DNA from 2 places in the Caulobacter sp. GW821-FHT12A07 genome. Region 1 is predicted to be linked to the other one. Evidence: riboswitches for the same ligand, from Rfam matches in the RefSeq annotation. Region 1 holds a riboswitch; the other holds the start of a gene.
The links. Region 1 has a riboswitch for cobalamin ahead of AC1RRS_RS09075 (TonB-dependent receptor plug domain-containing protein). Riboswitches for the same ligand answer to the same signal wherever they lie in the genome.

Region 1 (7,647 bases):
CGTCATAGCCGAAATCGAACCGTCCGTAGAGGGACGGCTCCTTGGCGCGCCAGGAGGCGGCGACGAAGTCCCAGTGCTCGGGCGGGATCGCCAGCTTCTCGAGAAGCTCTTCGCTGGCGACGGCCTCGTCGACGAGATCCAGGCACAGGTCGTGAAGCTGGGCCGCGGCCGGCTCCAGGTCTTCCTCGATCTCGCGCAGGGTGAAGGCGTACGCCGTCCCCTCGTCCCAATAGGCCTGTCCGCCGGTGTGGTGGTAGACGAAGCCGACGGCTTCGGCCTTCTCGCGCCAGTCTGGGCGCGGGGTCAGGGAAAGACGGCGCACGCTTGCGTCCTATTCGGTCTTCGAACCGTCGGCGGCCTTGTCCTCGATCTGCAGCGGAGCCCGCTGCGGCGCGAGGCGGGCCAGGATGTCGTCGGCCGACGACTGGCCGGGCAGAATGCCGGCCACGCGCAGCTTCTCGTCGAGATCCGCGCCGGTGCGGCGGTCTTCCAGTTCGCCGGCGGCCTTGATCTTCTCGCCGCGGACCATCTGGCGCTCCTTGATGCGCGCCAGGCTGTCGGCGGCCGAGCCGAGGGACGCGCCGGCGCCCGCGCCGCGGGCGGTGACGGCGGCCTGGGCGCGCTGCACCGACTCATTGACCTTCACGACCTCGACTTCGCGCTTGAGCGTGTCGATGCGGCGGTCGGTGGCGGCGATGGCGGTGTGGAGCTGGTCCTCGGCCTCGCGCATGCCGCCGATCTGCGGCTCCTTCAGCGCGATGTCGCTTTCGAGGTCGGCGATGCGCTGGGCCACCTGGCGGGCCAGGTCCATGTCGCCCTTGGTGACGGCGGCGCGGGCCGAGTTCTCGTACTTGGCGACCTGCTCGCGCAGGCTCTTGACGTCGTTCTCCTGGATGCGCCGGCGGGCGACCAGGGTGGCCAGGTTGTCGCGCGCCTTGGCCTGGGCCGTGTCGGCGTCACGAATCTCCTGGTCGAGAATGCGGATGGCGTTGGCGTCGACGACGGCGGACGTGGCTTCGTGGGCGCCGGCGCGACCCAGGGTGAACAGCTTGCGCCAGATGGACATCGGAGGGCTCCGGGAAATTTCGGTTAGGGTCAGGCGGCGGTGGAGAACGAAGTACGCAGGTCCGAGGCGGCCTCGATGGCGTTTTCGGCGAGGGTGCGCAGCTCGATGACGATATCCTCGATCGAGGTCGTGGTCGAAAGCTCGCCGAACAGCTCGTAGTAGTCGCGGCCGCCGACGGCGCTGATGCCGAAGTTCGACAGCGGCACCAGCTTCTGGGCCTTCAGCAGGAATTCGTTGAAGGCGTGGCGGTCTTCCTGTTCGTCGACGGGCCACAGCAGGGCCGAGGCGGCGATCTGCTGGTCGCTGACGCTGACATAGATCTCGAGGTCGCCCTGCCAGTGCATGGTGACCAGCAGGATCGGATCGGAGCCTTCCAGCACCCGCACGCTCAGCTCGTCGGCGCCCACGCCGGGCGCTTCGTCCAGGGCCGCCTTCAGGGAGCGGACAGTCCAGGGCGTCTGACTCATCGGGTCGTCATCCTCTTCACGGGCCATCTTGGCCGTTTCATACAAGATGGGAGACCGAAGGCCAGTCGTCGAGAGCGAGCATGGCCCCTTTTACAGCGCAGGCTGGCGCCGTACATGAGGGAGCGTTCTTTCAGGGACCAGCCATGTTCAGTCGCTTATTCGGCCGCAAGGAGCCCGCTCCCGAGTCGGCCCTGCCCGCCATCCGCAACGTGACGCTGGGGCGGACCGTCTGGCTGGACCCTCTGGCCTGGAAGCGCTTCGGCGCCGACAGCAAGTTCCCGCTCGACCACGACACGCTGGAAATCACCGCCCAGGGCCTGGTGGACCTGAAGGACGGCGGCTTCGTGCACCGGTTCTACACCGACGACCACGTGATGTTTCAGGCGGTCTCCGACGACCGCGAGGGTCAGCGCCTGACCGACGTCACCCTGTTCGTCCCCTGGGACAGCGCCTATCCGGGCAGCCGCGCCGATCGCGACGCCTGGGGCAAGCGCCTGCGCGCCCGGACCTTCACGCCCGCCGGCCTGCCCGAATACCACCGCTTCTGGTTCGGCGAGGAGGCCGAGAGCCAGGAGCCCGTGACCTTCTGGGAAGACCTGCACGACGACCGGGACGGGATTCCCGACCGGCGGATCTTCCAGACCTGCATGCTGTTCGCCCGCGATCTTCCGGGCGAGGGGCGCGAACTGCTGCTGGCCATCGAGATGGAGACCGAGGACCGCGAGGTCTCGTTCGAAACCATGATCGGCGTGCCGCTCGAAGTCGGCGAATTCCGCGCCTGAACCACGGTCCATAGGGGAAACTAGAGATGTTCGACGTCCAAGCCTTCGGCGAAAGCGCCCTGGCCTTCCTGGTGGCCTTCGTCGCCGCCGGCGTGTTCACGGTGATCTTCAAGATCGTCTACCAGGCGGTGACGCCCTACAACGAGGCCAAGCTGATCCGCGAGGGCAACGTCGCCGCCGCCATCGCCCTGGGCGGCGCCGTGGTCGGCTACGTGCTGCCGCTGGCTTCCGCGCTCAGCCACACCGTCAGCCTGCTGGAGTTCGCCGCCTGGGCCCTGCTGGCCGCCGTCATCCAGATCGCCGCCTTCACCCTGGTGCGGTTCACGGTGCTGAAGGACCTGATCGACCGGATCGAGAAGGCCGAGGTCGCCGCCGGCGTCTATCTGGCTTCGATCTCGCTGGCCGTCGGCCTGCTGAACGCCGCCTGCATGACCTCGTGAGGCCGGACATGAACGCCCACTCCCCCGCCCCGTCCCGCCGCCGCAAGCGCTCGAGCGCCGTGGCCCTGACGGGCCTGATGGCCGGCTCGGCCTTCACCCTGGTCGCGTGCGACGATCCCGGCTCGGCCACCCAGTGGGGCGATCCCCCCGCGGCCGTCTCGGGCAAGAAGGTCGACGCCTCCAGCTTCGCCAATCTCGACGAGTGCAAGGCCTCGGGCGACTTCACGGCCGACCAGTGCCAGACGGCCTATGACGAGGCCCAGAAGGCCAGCGCCGAGAACGCGCCCAAGTTCTCCGACCAGCAGAGCTGCGAGGAGCGCTACGGCGTCGACCAGTGCGTGCCGCGCAGCCAGGCCAACGGCGGCGGCAGCTTCTTCACCCCGCTGCTGACCGGCTTCATCATCGGCCAGGCGCTGGAAGGCATGAGCAACCGCGGCTATCGCGGCGCGCCGATGTATCGCGACCGCGACGGCACCTATTACAGCGGCTCGGGCTATCCGGTGTCGCGCGACTACCTGACCGGCCGCAGCCGGGTGCGCACCGACAGCTTCGACGCCCCGTCGCGTTACGAGGCCCCGACCCGCGTGCAGAGCCGCAGCAGCGTCATCTCGCGCGGCGGCTTCGGCGGCGGCTCGCGCGGCTTCGGCGGCTAGAGGGAACTGAAGGCGGGGCGTCTCGCGTTGGTTCTTCGACGACCACGCGAGGCGACCGCATGACCGACAAGACCATCACGGGGGTTCCCCAGCCGCGCTGGTGGCAGCGCCACCCCACCCTGGCCTTCTGCGCCGCCTGGGGTCTGGGACTTGGACTGTTCGCGACAGCCGTGGCGGTGGGACTTCAGGCCGCGGCCTGAACGCCCGCGCGCTGCATGGCGCGCACGGCCGACAGCAGCCGAGCCGGCGTCACCGGCTTTTCGAGCCACTGGTCGGGCTCGACCTGCAGCACGCTCGGATCGCTGGCCGAGACCATCAGCACCGGCGTCCCCCGCCCTTCGAGCGAACGGATCAGTTCGGCGCCCGTCATGCGCGGCATGGCGTTGTCGGTGATCAGCAGGTCGGGCGCGAAGGCGTCGAAGGCTTCCAGCGCTTCCTGGCCGTCACGGCTCCACAGCACCTCGAACCCCGCCTCTTCCAGCAGGACCTCGTAGACGCCGCCAAGCAGCATGTCGTCTTCGGCGATGAGGATCCGTCGCATGGCAGCCCGCCCGTCGAATTAAGTGAATTCGAATGTGTAAATAGGTCTTAACCATGCCTGCGCCCCCGGTGTCTGCGTGCGCAATCGTCGCATCGCCGAAAGTTGAGCAATCGGGGCGAGAGCGTCGGGAATCACTTCATCCGCAGGCTTAGTCCGGCGACGACCAGTTCGACGGCGTCGGCGGCGGCCGCCAGGGCCTGATGCAGCCGTCCCGCCTCGTCGCGGAACCTGCGGGCCAAGGCGTTGTCGGGCACGACGCCCCAGCCGACCTCGTTGGACACCAGCCAGAGCTCGCCGTCGAAGGCCGAGGCCGCCGCGACCAGCGCTGCCGCTTCGGTCGAGAGATCTTTTTCCGCCAGCATGAGGTTGGTCAACCAAAGGGTCAGGCAGTCGATCACCGCCACGCCGCCCGGCGGCAGGCCGCGCAAGGCCGAAACGAGATCGAAGGGCGCCTCCAGGGTGGTCCAGGCCTGGCCGCGATCGGCCTGGTGGCGGGCGATGCGTTCCTCCATCTCGGCGTCGAAGGCCTGGGCGGTGACGATCATGACCGGTCGGACGCCGACCGCGGCGGCCCTCGCCTCGGCCGCCCCTTGCGCGAAAGCGCTCTTACCCGAGCGGGCGCCGCCTAGAACCAGGGTCAGTGACAACGGGGAACTCCAGATTGACGGTGTGCGGCGCACCCTATAGTCCAGCCGACGCGACAGGTTCCTCCCAAAGAGGATGAAAAGGGAACTCGGGTGTGAAACCCGGGCTGCCCCCGCAACTGTAAGCGGCGAGTTCGCGCGTCACATGCCACTGGGTCTGTTCTTCGGAAGAGAGCTGGGAAGGCGACGCGCAGCAACGATGACCCGCGAGCCAGGAGACCTGCCTGTCGCGGTCGTCCTTCGTCCGGCCGGGGTGCGCCGTACGATCGGGTCTTCCCGCATGGCGACGCTTCGGTCCGGGCGTGTTCACGAGAACACGCTCCTTCTTGTCGCGCACGGAGGAATGACATGCGCCCTGTTTCCCTGCTGGCCCTGGCGGCCGCAGTTCCCGCCCTGGCCCTGCCTGGCCTGGCTTTCGCCGATACGGCCGTGGCCGAAGTCGATCAGGTGGTGGTCACCGCCGGTCGCGAGCCCGAAAAGCTGTCGGAAGTCTCGACCAGCATGACGGTGATCGACGCCGAGGCCCTGAAGAAGGCCCAGGCCGTCGTGATCTCCGACCTGCTGTCGCGCACGCCGGGCGTCACCGTCACCCGCAACGGCGGCGTCGGCGGCACGACCCAGCTGCGCATCCGCGGCGCCGAGACCGACCAGACCGTGGTGCTGATCGACGGCGTCAAGCTGAACGATCCGTCCTCGACCGGCGGCGGCTACAACTTCGCCACCCTGCTGGCCGGCAACGTCAACCGCATCGAAGTGCTGCGCGGCTCGCAATCGACCCTGTGGGGCAGCCAGGCCATCGGCGGCGTCGTCAACCTGCTGACCGCCACGCCCAGCGGCCCGCTCACCACCCAGCTGGCGACCGAGCTCGGCTCGCGCGACACCGCCTACGGCAACGCCGCGCTCAGCGCCGGCGGCGACTGGGGCGGCTGGCGCATCGCCGGCGCCTACTACACCACCGACGGCGTCTCGGCCTTCGGCAAGTCGTACGGCGGCAAGGAGAAGGACGGCTACCGCAACGCGGGCGTCAGCGGCCGCCTGGACCTGAACGTCACCGACTGGGCCACCATCGACCTGCGCACGTCTTACGCCGCCTCGAAGAACGAATTCGACGGCTTCCCCGCCCCGCTCTACGCCTTCGCCGACAGCCCCGAATACGGCAAGACCAAGGAACTGGTCAGCTACGCCGGCGTGCGCCTGAGCGCCTTCGACGGCGCGCTGAAAAACCGCCTCGGCTTCGGCTACACCCAGACCGACCGGGACAACTTCGATCCCAGCTCGTCGGTCCCCAAGACCTTCGACGCCCGCGGCACCAACAAGCGCTTCGAATACCAGGGCACCTGGCAGGTCAGCGAGATCCTCCGCGCGACCTTCGGGGCCGAGACCGAGCGCTCGTGGTTCCGCACCGCCTCGCCGTCGGAATGGGAGCCCAACCCGACGCCCGACAGCCACGCCGCGCGCACCGACAGCCTGTACCTGCACCTGCGCGCCCAGCCGGTCGAGGGCCTGACCCTGACGGGCGGCGTGCGCCGGGAGGACCACTCGGCCTTCGGCGACGCCACGGTCTACCAGGCCGGCGCGTCCTACAGCCCCAACGGCGGCGTGACGGTGTTCCGCGCCAACTACGGCGAGGGCTTCAAGGCCCCGTCGCTGTACCAGCTCTACAGCATCTACGGCGATGCGAACCTGAAGCCCGAGGAGTCGGAAAGCGTCGACCTGGGCGTCGAGCACAGCGTGCTGAACGGCCGCGTGCGCGCGGGCCTGACCTGGTTCCACCGCGACATCACCAACCAGATCGACTACGTCTCCAACAACACCCCGCCCAACTACGGCGGCTACGCCAACTTCGCCAAGACGGAGACCAGCGGCGTGGAGCTGGAGACCACCATCGAGGTGACCTCGTCGCTGAAGGTTACGGCGAACTACACCAACATGGACCCGATCAACCGTTCGGCCACCAACAACGGCAAGCGCCTTCCGCGCCGCGCCGGCGAGACGGCCAACCTGAACGCCGACTACGACTGGAAGAGCGGCCTGACCACGGGCGTCTCGGTGCAGTACGTGGGCGAGAGCTACGACAACGCCACCAACACCCGCCGCCTGAAGAGCTACGCCCTCTTCGACCTGCGGGCCGCCTATCCCCTGAACGACACCTTCGAGGTGTTCGGCCGCGTCGAGAACCTCTTCGACAAGGAATACCAGACCATCTACCGCTACGGCTCGGTGGGCCGCGGCGCCTTCGCCGGCGTCCGGGCGAAGTTCTGATGAGCGGTTCGCCGTCGTCCCTTTCCGGACACGGCGGCCGCCTAGCGGCGGCGCGGGCGCGTTTTCCGGATGCGCCCGCGCCGTGGCTGGACCTGTCGACGGGGATCAATCCTCGCCCCTATCCGGTTCCGCCCCAGGCCTTCGAGGACTGGGGCCGCCTGCCCGATCCGGCCGACCTGGCGCGGCTGGAGGCCGTGGCCGCCCAGGCCTTCGGTGTCGAGGACCCCGTCCGGGTGGTCGCCGTGCCCGGCAGCGAGACGGCGATCCGCCTGCTGCCCAAGATCCTGCCTCGCGGCAGGGTCAGCCTGCCGATTCCTACCTATTCCAGCCATCCGCTCGCCTGGCGGCGCGTCGGTTCCGAGGTCGTGGCCGATCCGGACGAGGCCGACCTGTGCGTGGTGGTGAACCCCAACAATCCCGACGGCCGCAGCCTGGCGCCCGAGGCGGTGCTGGCGCTGGGCCAGCGCGGCGCGGTGGTCGACGAGGCCTTCGTCGAGTGCGAGCCGTCGCTGTCGGTCGCCCCGTTCGCCGGCGCGCCGGATCATGAGCGGCTGATCGTGCTGCGCTCGTTCGGCAAGTTTTACGGTCTGGCCGGACTTCGGCTGGGCTTCGTGATCGCCCGGCCGGCGCTCGCCCGCCGCCTGCGCGAGACGCTGGGCGAATGGCCCCTCTCCGCTCCCGCCCTGGCCGCGGGCCTGGCGGCCTATCCCGACACCGCCTGGGCGAACGCCACGCGCGCCAGCCTGGACGACGACGCCGCGCGGCTGGACGCTCTCTTGGCCCGCGCCGGTT
Region 2 (7,647 bases), on a different contig from region 1:
CGCTGGGCCGAGGCCGCCGCCGAACGGCCCGAGGCCTCGCCGCCCTCCAGGTCGAAGCCGCGCACGTGCTCGATGCTGGCCTCGATGTCGGCCAGCATCCGCTCGCCGAATTCCTTGACCTCCGACGAGGCCAGGTAGCGGTCGTTGGGACGGTCCATCACCGCCGAGATCACCCGCAGGATCCGCCAGGGCTCGGGAAGGTGCGCCGCCAGCATCTCGAACATCCGCGGACCGGCGTCGTCGCTGATCGCGCAGGCGTCGCGATAGGCCAGGCGCGCGGCCGCCGCGCGCTCGCCGCTCATCCGGCTGACCCATTCCGACAGTCGCGGCAGGGCGTTGCGGACGATCACCGACAGGTCGAGATAGTCGGCCAGCTCGTCGGCGTCGCAGATCTGGGCGATCGCTTCGTACTCGGGCCGCTCGGCCGCGCGCAGGCCTCGGGCGGCGATCTTGCACAGCTCGTTGAAGACGTCGGGCGCGCCGTTGTCGAGATCCCAGGGATTGCAGCGCGCCGCGCCCTCGGCGACCTGGCGCGGCGCCTCGACCTTCAGCGCCTTCCACAGCAGGGCCAGCGCCCGGCGCGGAAACTGCGGCAGGTCCTCGGCGCGCGGCTGGCACAGCGGCGCGATGGGGGAAAGAATGGTGTTGCGGACGTAGCGATCGGCGGTCTCGTCCTCGACCATGGCCCGCACGGTCGCCAGCGCCCCCTGCCCGCCGGCGTTGGCCAGGGCGAGCTCGAGACTGCGCAGGGCCGCATCGGGCGCGGTCTCGACCAGCGTCCTGAGGATCTGCAGTTTGTGCGCGGCGATTGCGGGCATCGATCTCCGCCGGGGACGGGACATGTCCAGGCAGCGTCAACCATGTTGCCAACGAGGTTAAGACTTTCCGAAACCGCTGCTTTTTCAACACCGCAAGGCAAGGCGAAGTGTCGCGGCGCCGAAAGCTCCACCTTGACGACAGCGCGCTATCGCCAGAGTGGCGCGCGGTAGCGTTAACCCTCCGCGCGCGGCAGCGACAGCACCACCCGCAGGCCGCCCAGCGGCGAATCGTCCAGGGTCACCGAGCCGCCATAGGCCCGCGCCAGTTCGTCGACGATCGACAGGCCAAGCCCGGTGCCCGGCGTGTGCTCGTCCATCCGCTGACCGCGCTTCAGCGCCTGGGCCCGCTGCTCGGCCGGAATGCCCGGGCCGTCGTCGTCGACGGTCAGCAGCATGCGGCCCTCGCCGTCCGCCTTGGCCTCGGCGCGGATGCGGGCCTTCGACCACTTGCCGGCGTTCTCCATGACGTTGCCGGCCAGCTCCATGAAGTCCTGCCGCTCGCCCTGGAAGCACAGGTCTTCCGGACAGCGCCAGTCGATCTCCACGCCCCGCCCGTCGTTCTTGTCCTGGAAGATCCGCTCCAGGGTCACGGCCAGTTCGTCGAGGATCGGCTCCACCGGCGTGCGCTCGCCGCTGGTCTGCGAACGCGCCGCCGCCCGCGCCCGGCGCAGATGGTGGTCGACCTGCTCGCGCATGGTCTGGGCCTGGCGCTCGACGACTTCCGCCAGCGCCCCGCCCTGCTGGCTGGCCTCGGTCAGCATCACCGACAGCGGCGTCTTCAGGGCGTGGGCCAGGTTGCCGACGTGGGTGCGCTGGCGCTCGACGACTTCCTGGTTGTGGGCCAGCAGGCCGTTCAGCTCGCCGGCCAGCGGCTCCAGCTCCTCCGGATAGGGCCCGACCAGCCTTTCGGCCTTGCCGCTGCGCACCCCGGCGATCTCGCGACGCAGGCGGAAGATCGGCTGCAGGCCAAAGCGCACCTGGACGACGATGGCCACGATCAGGCCCACGCCCAGCAGCAGCAGGGCGAAAGCCGTGATCCGGCCAAAGCGGTCGGCGTCGTCGTCGATCGGGGATCGGTCCTCGGCGGCGATGAACACCACCGGCGCCGGATGCCCCGGCAGCCGCGTCAGGATCGCCGCCGCCCGCAGCGGCTTGTCCTGCGGCCCGCGCATGTCGAAATAGAGGGTCTTGCCCGGGTCGGCCGTCAGCCGGTCGATCTGGGCGGTCGAGAGCATGAGATCGCTGTCGAACAGCGAGCGCGAGCGCTCGATCGCCGAGAGCCCGCCGCCGCTCTTCTGGGCGAAGATCGCCCAGTAGCGGCCGGAATAGGCCCGCGTGGCGCGGATGTCGGTCAGGAACGGCGCCTTGACCACCCCGTCCTCCACCGTCGAGCCGGCATAGAGGTCGTCGGTCAGCACCGCCAGCGACTGGTCGAAGCGGCGGATGGCCGCGTCGCGGAACTGGGCGGTCAGGAAGGCCCCGGCCGCCAGCAGCACGAACAGCGTCCAGATCGCCGCCAGCAGCACCAGCCGCCGGACGAGCGAGCGCTTGCGGAAGTCGAGCATCAAGCCTCGCCCCCGCGCGCGATCACCCCGCGGTCTCGCCTTCCAGCGGGATCAGGCGGTAGCCGAGGCCCCGCACCGTCTCGATGCGGTCGGCGCCCAGCTTCTTGCGCAGCCGGCCGATGAACACCTCGATGGTGTTGCTGTCGCGGTCGAAGTCCTGGTCGTACAGGTGCTCGACCAGCTCGGTGCGGCCGATCACCCGGCCCTGGTGCATCATCATGTAGTGCAGCAGGCGGTATTCCAGCGAGGTCAGGCGCAGCGGCTCGCCGTTGACGCTGGCCCGCGCCGCGCGCGGATCCAGGCGCAGGCCGCCGCAGGTCAGGCTCGGGGCGGCGTGGCCGGCCGAGCGCCGCAGCAGCGCCCGCAGGCGCGCCAGCAGTTCCTCGGTGTGGAAGGGCTTGGTCAGGTAGTCGTCGGCCCCGGCGTCGAAGCCGGCGACCTTCTCGCTCCAGGCGCCGCGGGCGGTCAGGATCAGCACCGGCGTGGCGACATTGCCGCGCCGCCAGCGCTCCAGCACCGACACCCCGTCCACCTTGGGCAGGCCAAGATCCAGGATCACCGCGTCATAGGGCTCGGTCTCGCCCAGGAACTGGGCCTCCTCGCCGTCGGCGGCGTGGTCGACGGCGTAGCCCGCGTCGGAGAGGGCCAGCTTCAGCTGGCGCGACAGGTCGGGATCGTCTTCGACGAGCAGGATGCGCATGTCTCGGGGAACTCCCTAGAGCCTGTCCGGTTCGGACGGTCCCGTCCGAACCGGATAAACAGGCTCGCAATCAAAAGGTGGAGCGTGACGAACGCCGAAATCGCTCATGGTCTCAGCCGTCACGCCCTACCCGCCGCTGAGGATCCGGCCGCTCTCGGCGTCGACGATGAAGTCGATGCGGCGGCCGTCCGTGGTCGCCCAGCGGATGCGGTAGTTGCGACCTTCCAGCCCTGCGTCGAGCAGGCGGCCGGGGGTGCGGCGGGCGATGCTGTCGATGACCGCGCTCAGCGGCACCAGGCGGCCCGACTGCACGCCGCCACGCGCCTGGTCCTGCCGGGCGCGCCAGTCGGCGCCCAGCGAGTCCGGGCCGCGCTGGGCCAGAGCCGCGCCCGGGAGGGCGGCGACGATGGCGGCTGCGGCGAGTATGGCGCGGATCGGCTTCATGTCGTCCGGTTTAGAGGAGCACGGCTGAATGGAGACTGAACGCGGGGTTTATGAACGGTGTGCGACGTCCTGTCACGGGCCAAGCCCCGCTCGACCACAATCTGAAATCACATAAAGATATCTTTATGTCCTTGTTGACAACGCAGACCGGCCCAGGCTTGATAAGCGGGTCGTGGTCTGCGGACGTTTTGCGTCCAAAGCTAAGAGGGAAGCCGGTGTGAAACCGGCGCTGCCCCCGCAACTGTAAGCGGCGAGCGGCCGTCCGATACGTGTCACTGATGCGCCGAACTCGACTCGGTGGCGCATCGGGAAGGCCAGGACGGCGGCGTCGACCCGCGAGCCAGGAGACCTGCCTCGACAGATAACGTCCTCCGGCGGGGTGCCCGGTCTGGTCGCTAGCTCCAGGCGCGGGTCGGCCAGCCCGTTCGCGCGCCTATGCCTGCGCCCCGTCCAGCCTCCGTCACCATCGAGACAGAGGCTAAGAAATGACCGTCACCGTCGCCGCCCTCGGCTTTCCCCGCATCGGCCCCCAGCGCCGCCTGAAGACCGCCCTCGAAGCCCACTGGGCCGGCCGCCTCGACGCCGAGGGGCTGGAAACCGAAGCCGCCGCCCTGCGTGCTCTCGCCTGGCGCCGCCAGGCCGACCTCGGCGTCGACCACGTCCCCAGCGGCGACTTCTCGCTCTACGACCACGTGCTCGACACGGCCGTCATGGTCGGCGCGATCCCGGCCGCCTACGGCTGGACCAGCGGCCCGGTCGACCTGCCGCTCTACTTCGCCATGGCGCGCGGGACGCAAGGTGGCGGGACGCAAGGCGCGCCCGAGACCTGCAACCACGGCTGCTCGCATCAGACCGGAACCGGCCTGCCGGCGCTCGAGATGACCAAGTGGTTCGACACCAACTACCACTACCTCGCGCCTGAGCTGGTCCCCGGCCAGGCCTTCACCCTGGCCTCGACCAAGATCATCGACGCCTTCCTCGAGGCCAAGGCGCAAGGGATCCACACCCGCCCGGTCATCCTCGGCCCCGTCACCTTCCTCAAGCTGGCCAAGTCGAAGGATCGCCACTTCCAGCCGCTATCGCTGCTCAGCACCCTGCTGCCGGTCTATGCCGACCTCCTCCAGCGCCTGGCCGCCGCCGGCGCCGACTGGGTGCAGATCGACGAGCCCTGCCTGGCGCTCGACCTCACCGACTTCGAACGCGCCGAGATCCGCCGCGCCTACGGCGCCCTGACCCATGCCGCCCCGCGCATCAGCATCCTGCTGGCCAGCTATTTCGGGACCTATGGCGACAACCTCGCCACCGCCGCCAACCTGCCGGTCGAGGGCCTGCACCTGGATCTCGTCCGCGCCCCGGGCGACCTCGACGCCGTCCTCGCCCTGGCCCGCGACAGCCTCGTCCTGTCGCTGGGCGTCGTCGACGGCCGCAACGTCTGGCGCGCCGACCTCGAGGCCATCCTCGACCGCGTCGAGCCCGTCGTCTCCGCCCGTGGCCCCGACCGCGTGATCCTGGCCCCGTCCTGCTCGCTGCTGCACACCCCGCTCGATCTCGCCATCGAGACCAGCCTCGACCCGCAAGTCAGCCAGTGGCTGGCCTTCGCCGTCCAGAAGCTGGAGGAGCTGGCCGTCCTGGCCAAGGCCCTCAACCAGGGTCGCGCCGCCGTCCGCGACCAGCTCGCCGCCTCCAGCGCCGCCGTCGCCTCGCGCCGCACCTCGCCGCTGATCCACGACGCCGCCGTCCAGGCCCGCGCCGCCGCGCTGACCCCGGCCGACGCGACCCGCGCCACGCCCTTCGCCGAGCGCATCGCCCTGCAGCAGGCCAGGCTCGCCCTGCCGCCCCTGCCGACCACCACCATCGGCTCGTTCCCGCAAACCGCCGCCGTCCGCCAGGCCCGCGCCGCCCACGCCAAGGGCCAGCTGCCCGACGCCGACTACCAGGCCTTCCTGCGCGCCGAGACCGCCCGCGCGGTGGCCTGGCAGCAGGAGATCGGCCTCGACGTGCTGGTCCACGGCGAGTTCGAACGCAACGACATGGTGCAGTATTTCGGCGAGCGCCTGACCGGCTTCACCTTCACCAAGCACGCCTGGGTCCAGTCCTACGGCTCGCGCTGCGTGCGCCCGCCGATCCTCTACGGCGACGTCTCGCGCCCCGCGCCCATGACGGTCGAGTGGTGGGCCTACGCCCAATCCCTCACCCCCCGCCCGATGAAGGGCATGCTGACCGGCCCGGTCACCATCCTCCAGTGGTCGTTCGTCCGCGACGACATCCCCCGCTCTGAGACCTGCCGCCAGATCGCTCTGGCCGTCCGCGACGAGGTCGTCGACCTCGAAGCCGCCGGCGCCAAGATCATCCAGATCGACGAAGCCGCCCTGCGCGAGGGCCTGCCCCTGCGCCGCGGCGACTGGGACGCCTATCTCGCCTGGGCCGTCGAGGCCTTCCGCATCGCCGCCTCGGGCGTGGAGCCCCAGACCCAGGTCCACACCCACATGTGCTATTCGGAGTTCAACGACATCATCGCCGCCATCGGCGCCATGGACGCCGACGTCATCTCCATCGAGACCGCCCGCTCGAAGATGGAGCTCCTCGACGCCTTCGAGGCCTACGCCTACCCGGCCCAGATCGGCCCCGGCGTCTACGACATCCACGCCCCCCGCAGCCCCGCGGCCGCCGAGATGCTCGACCTCCTGGAAAAAGCCGGCCAGCGCCTGTCGTCGTCGCAGCTCTGGGTCAACCCCGACTGCGGCCTGAAGACCCGTCGCTGGGAAGAGGTGGAGCCGGCCCTGGCCAACATGGTCGCGGCGGCCAAGGCGGCGCGGGCGCAACTCTGATCCCTCTCCCCTTGCGGGAGAGGGAGGGGCCCATGCGCAGCATGGGAGGGTGAGGGGTCTCTCAAACGCAAAACGCCGCGACAGCCGATCAGCTGTCGCGGCGTCCAAAATCTGAGAAACCCCTCATCCGTCGGCTTCGCCGCCACCTTCTCCCGCAAGGGGAGAAGGACCTCCCAGCGCCGCCTCCCACTCGGTCAGCCCCGGCGCGTGCAGCCACGAGTGCAGCCGCCCGCCGTGCGCATCCGCCAGCACCAGCGCCTCGCGGAACATCAGCCGCAGGGCGCGGTTGGTCAGGGGTTGCTCGCGCCGCAGGAACAGCATCTCGCGCTCGATGTCGGCGCGGGCGATCCGCCAGCCTTTGGGCTGCGTCAGCGCAGCGATCGTCTCGGCGGGCAGGTCGAGGCGCACCTCAACCGTGTGCGGCCGCCGCCGGTCCAGGCCGTGCGACGCGCGGAAGCACCAGAACAGCGACCGGGCGCGCCAGACGTTCAGGATCCTGGCGCGCAGTTCCGGAGGATAGAGGGAGGGGTCCAGGCCCTACCGCCGCTTCGGCGTGTAAGGCTTCTGATCCCGCCAGGCCTGGGCGAACTTTTCCAGGTCCTCGTCGATGGTCTCGGGCAGGGTGACGATGAGCCGGGCGTAGAGGTCGCCGCGGTGGCCCTTGGCGTCCGACAGGCCCCGCCCCTTCAGCCGCAGCTTCGAACCGCTGTTGGCGCCCTTGGGCACGGTGACGTTCACCGGGCCGTCGGGCGTCGGGGCCTCGACCTTGCCGCCCAGCACCGCGTCGGGGATCGACACGGGCAGGTCCATGACCAGGTGCTCGCCTTCCTTGCGGTAGATCGGGTGGGCCTTGACCGCCAGTTCGATCAGGGCGTCGCCCGGACCGCCGCGTCCCGGGCTGCCTTGCCCCTTCAGGCGAAGCGTCTGGCCTTCCTGGGCGCCGGTCGGGATGGTCACGTCGATGGTGCGGCCGTCGGAGAAGGCCACGCGCTTCTTGCCGCCCTTGATCGCCTCTTCCAGGTCGATCTCCAGCTTGGCGCGCACGTCCGCGCCCTTGGCCGAGAAGCCGCCGCCAAAACCACCGCCGCCGCCGCGATTGCGGCCCAGGATGTCGCCGAACAGGTCGTTGAGGTCGACTTCGGGCCCCTCGCCGCCGCGACCGAAACCGCCGCCCCGGTTGAAGCCGCCGCCGCCGAACGGATTGCCGCCCGCCCCGCCGAAGCCGCGCATGGTCTCGCGCCCGTCGGCGTCGATCTCGCCGGCGTCGAACTTCTTCTTCTTCTCGGCGTCGC

Region 2: it holds a riboswitch for cobalamin, as region 1 does, so the genes downstream of both, metE (5-methyltetrahydropteroyltriglutamate--homocysteine S-methyltransferase) here and AC1RRS_RS09075 (TonB-dependent receptor plug domain-containing protein) in region 1, are expected to answer to the same signal.

What each region holds. Positions count from the first base shown of each region.
Region 1 covers NZ_JBXAQX010000003.1:508,119-515,765, reverse strand. The annotation lists gene AC1RRS_RS09120 (glutathionylspermidine synthase family protein) at 1-322, opposite strand, end outside; gene AC1RRS_RS09115 (PspA/IM30 family protein) at 332-1,066, opposite strand; gene AC1RRS_RS09110 (YjfI family protein) at 1,096-1,533, opposite strand; gene AC1RRS_RS09105 (YjfK family protein) at 1,677-2,315, shown strand; gene AC1RRS_RS09100 (DUF350 domain-containing protein) at 2,342-2,755, shown strand; gene AC1RRS_RS09095 (DUF1190 domain-containing protein) at 2,764-3,408, shown strand; gene AC1RRS_RS09090 (hypothetical protein) at 3,468-3,608, shown strand; gene AC1RRS_RS09085 (response regulator transcription factor) at 3,593-3,949, opposite strand; gene cobU (bifunctional adenosylcobinamide kinase/adenosylcobinamide-phosphate guanylyltransferase) at 4,081-4,596, opposite strand; cobalamin riboswitch at 4,635-4,835, shown strand; gene AC1RRS_RS09075 (TonB-dependent receptor plug domain-containing protein) at 4,942-6,855, shown strand; gene cobD (threonine-phosphate decarboxylase CobD) at 6,855-7,647, shown strand, end outside.
Region 2 covers NZ_JBXAQX010000001.1:561,618-569,264, forward strand. The annotation lists gene AC1RRS_RS02635 (hypothetical protein) at 1-818, opposite strand, end outside; gene AC1RRS_RS02640 (sensor histidine kinase) at 992-2,383, opposite strand; gene AC1RRS_RS02645 (response regulator transcription factor) at 2,406-3,083, opposite strand; gene AC1RRS_RS02650 (PepSY domain-containing protein) at 3,210-3,527, opposite strand; cobalamin riboswitch at 3,684-3,898, shown strand; gene metE (5-methyltetrahydropteroyltriglutamate--homocysteine S-methyltransferase) at 4,013-6,355, shown strand; gene AC1RRS_RS02660 (hypothetical protein) at 6,479-6,763, opposite strand; gene AC1RRS_RS02665 (DnaJ C-terminal domain-containing protein) at 6,893-7,647, opposite strand, start outside.